One region of the Nocardia heshunensis genome, then DNA from elsewhere that is predicted to be linked to it. Evidence: riboswitches for the same ligand, from Rfam matches in the RefSeq annotation. Region 1 holds a riboswitch; the other holds the start of a gene.
What was found. A riboswitch is a leader RNA that binds a small molecule or an ion and turns the genes downstream of it on or off. The one in region 1 is predicted to bind glycine.
Positions count from the first base shown of each region.

Region 2: linked by a shared signal. The riboswitch ahead of gcvP (aminomethyl-transferring glycine dehydrogenase) and the one ahead of ACYVN4_RS28410 (hypothetical protein) in region 1 are both predicted to bind glycine.

Region 1 is NZ_BAAGTC010000009.1:111,870-114,941, forward strand. It holds gene ACYVN4_RS28400 (LysR family transcriptional regulator) at 1-351, opposite strand, end outside; gene ACYVN4_RS28405 (DoxX family protein) at 412-762, shown strand; gene ACYVN4_RS28410 (hypothetical protein) at 797-1,330, opposite strand; glycine riboswitch at 1,372-1,465, opposite strand; glycine riboswitch at 1,466-1,553, opposite strand; gene ACYVN4_RS28415 (hypothetical protein) at 1,651-2,355, opposite strand; gene ACYVN4_RS28420 (cyclase family protein) at 2,483-3,072, shown strand, end outside.
Region 2 is NZ_BAAGTC010000005.1:215,845-218,916, reverse strand. It holds gene ftsR (transcriptional regulator FtsR) at 1-149, shown strand, start outside; gene ACYVN4_RS19655 (bifunctional nuclease family protein) at 218-691, shown strand; gene ACYVN4_RS19650 (MerR family transcriptional regulator) at 912-1,478, shown strand; glycine riboswitch at 1,608-1,703, shown strand; gene gcvP (aminomethyl-transferring glycine dehydrogenase) at 1,863-3,072, shown strand, end outside.

The sequences.
Region 1 (3,072 bases):
CCCGCTGAACTCCGCGATGATGAGCTGGGTGGCCTCATTGGCCGCGCTCGCCACGTACCCGACCCGCAGCACGCTGGCCGCCCGGCTCGCGGCGCTCCTAGTCTCGGTCAGCGCCTCGTCCCAACTGCCCAGCACCCGCGGCACCCGGGCGGCGAGGGCCCGCCCCGGATCCGTCAGCGCCATACCGGCTTTCGACCGGGTGAACAGCCGCACGCCGAGCTGGCCCTCCAGCTGTTTGATCTGTTTGGTCAACGCCGGCTGCGACACGAACAGCCGCTCGGCGGCGCGGCTGAGATTTCCCTCCTCCGCCACCGCGGCGAAGTAGCGCAGCAGCCGGGTGTCGACATCCATGCCATCAGGTTATAGATGCAGGTATTGGACGCGTGAACCCTGCCCGGCGAGGCTCGAATCATGTTCACCGCCTACCTGATCGCCGCCGTCGTCACGATCGCCATCAACGGCGGCATGGCCGTCGCCGACTTCGCCCGCGCCGATTTCGTGCTGGCCAACTCCGACGCCGTCAGCTTCCCCCGCCCCTGGATCCCCCTCGCCGGAGCCTTGAAGATGGCCGGAGCCATCGGCGTCCTACTGGGCCTCCTGGTCGCCCGCCCGCTCGGCATCGCGGCGGCCCTCGGCCTGGTCCTGTACTTCGCCGCCGCCCTGATCGTCCACGTTCGCACCCGCGTCATCCACAACATCGCTTTCCCCGGAGCGTATTTCGCGTTCGCCGCGGCGACCCTGGCGCTGGCCGTCGCGCAGTAGCGAGGCGGATCGGGCTACGACGCTGCGGGATTCGTCAAGAGGCGACGGCGCACGCGGCCGTGTGCCGATGCGCGGTCCGCCGCAGCCGGGTCAGGGCGCGGCCGGAGTCCCGATGCACGTCGAGCACCCGGATACCGAGTGCGACAGCGGTTTCCAGTGGCGAGAGCCCCACCGCCACACGCAGGGTGAGGATTTCGCGTTGCAGATCGGTCAGCTGACCGGGGAGGCGAGACGGCGGGGTCTCGTAGCGGGCGAGGCGGGCCGCGCGGTGCGCGGTCGCATGCAGGTATTCCAGGAAGTCGCGGCGCTCGGCGTGCGCGGTGGGCCAGCCGGTGGCGACGGTGGCGCTGACCTCGGTGGCCAGCCGATCGGCGTCGGGGCTCGCGCCGAGTGCGGCGCGGCAATACGCGGTGGTGAAGCGGCGGGTGTAGTCCAGCACGGCGGCCAGTGCACAGCGGCGGCCGAGTGCGGCGGCGGCGAGGGTGTCCAGCGCGGGGACGGGTGGGCGCGCATCGATCGGAGTCGGTTCGGCGGCGGTGCGGGGCAGGAACGGGGAACGGCCGGGCATGGGAGGTCCTCTGGTCAGCCGGGCACTCGCCCGGTTATCGGATCTCCCCCTCTGTCACGGGACCTGAGAGCTTCACCGCGCGGACGCGATTTGCACCGTAGGTGAGGCGCGGAGGCGCCTGCTTTCCAGAGTGGCCTGGTCGAAACGGTATCTGTACCTGAGAGATTCCGGGGAGGTTGCTCCTTCGGTACCCCGTTGACCGGGGTTCTCCCGCCACGACTCCTAGCGGCCCTGTATGTGATTGTCCCGGCGAGCCTAGACGAGAACCGGGTTGCTGGCCAGGGACCAGCAACCCGGTGGCATACGAAACGTGGCCTATCTCACCGCGGGTCGCTGAGCAGCCACTGGTCACGCGGGGTGCGGCGGCGCTCGCGGCGGCTGCCGACCCGGGCCCGCATCGAGTACTGGGCCGTGGTGTCCTGCGCGGTCAGCTGATGCCAGCCGCTGCCGCCGCTGATGTCGAACGCGCCGATGTAGCCGCCGGGCAGCAACTGGAACGGCGCGGTGATGTGCTTGCCGAAGTCGAACTGGGTGCTGCCCGCCTGGCGGAAGTTCTCGAACCAGGCCGGAAACACGAAGTCCGACACCGTGACTCCGTCGATCTGGTACCCGTACTGATCCGCCTCGCAGGCGTCGGCGACCTCGTAGGCGTAGATGGTGCCGGTGGTCGAGGCGGTGAACACGTAGGCGGCCAGGTTGATGTCGGGATCGGCGAGCATCTCCAGCATTTCGTGGCTCGCGGTCACGGTCCACTGCAGTCCGGCGTTCTGGTCGCTGCGCGCGAACACCTTTCCGATCGGCAGCCCCTCGGAGGTGAGGTCGTGGTAGCCGAGCGCGCCGGCCTGATCCGAATCATCGGAGACGACCAGCCACCAGGCGCCGGGCTCGGGCTGCTGATTGCTTGCCACGAAGGTCAGGTCGGCGTCACTGCCCCAGGCGGGGGCCCAATCCCGGTGTACCTGCGTCTGCAGGGCGGGCACCACGGCGGATACCTGGGCGTCGGTCAGTACGGTACTGCGGTTCAACACGGCAATATGTATGGCAGACATGGCGATTCTCGAATCTTGTAGTGTTCCCAGCCTCATCGGCGCGGCGTCATTCGATCTTGCTGCTGTCATCTTCGCGCGAAAATCACAGGGAGGCAGGCGGAAAGTGCGCATCATCGATCTTTCGGTACCGATCAGGTCCGGTATGCCGGTGTATCCCGGCGACCCGGAGGTCACACTCCGGCCCGCGCTCACGGTGGCCGTCGACGGCGTCAATGTGCTGCACCTGGATATGGGTTCGCAGACGGGGACGCATGTGGACGCGCCACGACATATCGACGACGCGCTGCCCACCCTGGACGAGCTTCCGCTGGAACGGTTCCTGGGGCCCGCGGTTGTGATCGACGCGCGCGCCGCCGGGGCGGGCGGGGCGATCGGGCGCGAGTTCTTCGAAGGCCGGGTGGCGGCGGGGCAGATCGTGTTGATCGTCACCGGGTGGTCGCGGCACTGGGGCACCCACGAGTACCTGAACCATCCGCATCTGACGGTGGCGGCGGCCGAGTATTTGATCGCGGTCGGGGTGCGGACGATCGGTGTCGACGCGCTGTCGGTCGATCCGACGCCGACCGAGGAGATTCCCGTGCATCGGATCCTGTGCGGCGCGCACGGTGTGATCGCCGAGAATCTGACCGGTTTGTCCGAACTACTGGCGCTGCAGGAGGCCGGACGGCCGATCGAGGTCTCGCTGTTCCCGCT
Region 2 (3,072 bases), on a different contig from region 1:
TCGCGCAGATCGCCGCCCCGATCGCCAAGAGCCGTGACGCGGACGCCCGCGCGCGTGCCGAGGAGACGGTCCGGGAGTTGGCGGCACTGTCGCTGACGCTGCACACCTGCCTGGTGAAGACCTCTGTGCGCGCTTCCCTCGGGGGCTGAAATCTTCGCCTAGACTCGGTATTACAGCCGGGGGCTGGCGGCCGGTGTGGGATTTGGGAGGCAGTGCGATGAGCGAAATGCGAGTGATCGGCATCCGTGTCGAACAGCCACAGAATCAGCCCGTGCTGTTGCTTCGAGAGGTTTCCGGGGATCGATATCTACCGATCTGGATCGGGCAGGCCGAGGCCACCGCGATCGTGCTGGAGCAGGAGGGCGTGACGCCCATCCGTCCGCTCACCCACGATCTGATCAAGATTCTGATCAAGGAGCTCGGCCACACCCTCAAGGAAGTGCGGATCGTGGATCTGCAGGAGGGCACCTTCTACGCCGATCTGGTCTTCGAGAACGATCTGCGGATTTCCGCGCGGCCGTCGGATTCGGTGGCCATCGCGCTGCGGGTGGGCTGCCCGATCTATGCCGAGGAGCCGGTGCTCGAGGAGGCCGGGCTGGTCATGCCGGACGAGCGCGAGGACGAGGTCGAGAAGTTCAAGGAGTTTCTCGAATCGGTATCTCCGGATGACTTCAAGGCCACGGACAGCTGACCAGTTCCTGACCTGGCGATGATTCCGGGTTGATTTCCAAAAGAGACAAAACAGTGTCTCTACCTCAGGTTTAGGGTTAAAAACACGCGCCCGTTCATGCTTGGACGGTGCCGATTCTCCGGCAACAATCAGGGGAGTAGCCTCGATTGATAGGCCAACGCTCCAGACGTCCTCGAGACACGAGCCCAGCCCTGATAGGCAAGCAGTAAGGGAGTAGTCAGTGGGAGATCAACCGCAACCTCAGGATGTGGTGCAGCCAGGGCTGTTCCCCGATGACACGGTGCCGGACGAACTCGTCGGCTACCGCGTGCCCAGCGCTTGCCAGGTGGCTGGCATCACGTACCGCCAGCTCGATTACTGGGCTCGCACCGGACTGGTCGTCCCGTCCATCCGCAGTGCCACCGGCTCCGGCAGCCAGCGCCTCTACTCGTTCAAGGACATCCTCGTCCTGAAGATCGTCAAGCGTCTGCTCGATGCGGGCATCTCGCTGCAGAACATCCGCATCGCCGTGGATCACCTGCGCAGCCGCGGCGTCGAAGACCTCGCCGGGATCACCTTGTTCTCCGACGGCACCACCGTCTACGAGTGCTCCTCCGCCGAGGAGGTGGTCGATTTACTGCAGGGTGGTCAGGGCGTGTTCGGCATCGCCGTCAGCGGCGCGATGCGCGAATTGACCGGGGCCATCGCCAACTTCCCGGCCGAGCGCGCCGAGAGCGGCAGCACGTCCGAGCGTCCCGAGGATGAGCTCTCCTTCCGCCGCAAGGCCCGGATGAGCAAGACCGGTTAGACAGTCTTTTCACGATGCGCGTCACCCGTTGGGTGGCGCGCATTTTCGTTGCCCGTCTCGGCCCGTGATGTGAAACGGAGCCCAGGCAACATATCTGTAACGTGGCGCCGCTTAAACTAGCGAGTGCGTCGCAGCCGTGCGGGAGAGTTCCGGGGGTAGCCTCGGACGCCGAAGGAGCAGCACCTCCCCGTCAATCTCTCAGGCACAAGGGACCGTGCGGAGTTTCGACGCCTCTGGAAAGTGGTGACCTCGCGTCGCCCGCCCATGGTGAAAGGGCAACGGCCGCAAGGTCGTGGCCCGAATCTCTCAGGCATCGAGGACAGAGGGGGAGGGCAGTAGCAGTGTCGGTCCCGGACCGGCCCCCGCCCACCCCCTGGAGCAGACGTGATCTGGACTCGATCCTTCGCCGACCGCCACATCGGCCCCGACAGCGGCGAAACCGGCCGCATTCTGGAGACCGTCGGCGTCGAGTCGCTGGACGAACTCGCCACCAAGGCCGTGCCCGCCAGCATTCTGGACGCGCCCGCGGGCAATGGCCTCGATGCGCTGCCCCCGGCGCTGTCGGAGCACGAGGCGCTGGCCGAGCTTGCGGCGCTGGCGAATTCGAACACCGTGGCCACCTCCATGATCGGGCTGGGCTACTACGACACCCACACGCCGCCGGTGCTGCTGCGCAACCTCGTCGAGAACCCGGCCTGGTACACCGCGTACACGCCGTACCAGCCGGAGATCAGCCAGGGACGGCTCGAGGCGCTGCTCAACTTCCAGACCATGGTCGCGGATCTGACCGCGATGGAGGTCGCCAACGCGTCCATGCTGGACGAGGCGACCGCGGCGGCCGAGGCCATGACGCTGCTGCAGCGGGCCAACCGCAAGAGCAAGTCGGTGCGGCTGCTCATCGACTCCGATCTGTTCCCGCAGACCCGGACGCTGCTGTACACGCGCGCCGAGCCGATGGGCATCGAGATCGTCGAGGCGAACCTGGCCGACGAGGCGCTCCCGGAGGGCGACTTCTTCGGCGTGATCGTGCAGCAGCCGGGTGCGTCGGGGCGGATCGTCGACTGGGCTCCGGTCATCGAGGCCGCGCACGCGCGGGGCGCGCTGGTCGCGGTGGGCGCGGATCTGCTTGCGCTGACGCTGATCACGCCGCCGGGTGAGCAGGGCGCGGACGCGTGCTTCGGGACCACGCAGCGCTTCGGTGTGCCGCTGGGCTTCGGCGGGCCGCACGCGGGGTACCTCGCGGTGCATTCGGCGCATGCGCGGCAGCTGCCGGGCCGACTGGTCGGTGTGTCCGTGGACGCGGACGGGAATCTGGCCTACCGGCTCGCGCTGCAGACGCGTGAGCAGCACATTCGCCGGGAGAAGGCGACCTCGAACATCTGCACCGCGCAGGTGCTGCTGGCCATCCTGGCCGGGATGTACGCCTCGTACCACGGCGCGGACGGGCTGCGTTCGCTCGCGCGCCGCGTGCACGGGCATGCGCAGTGGCTGGCCGCCGGGCTCGGCGATGCGGTCGTGCACCAGACCTTCTTCGACACCGTGCTGGTGAATGTGCCCGGCGGTGCGGAAGCCATTGTGACCAAGGCGAAGGGGC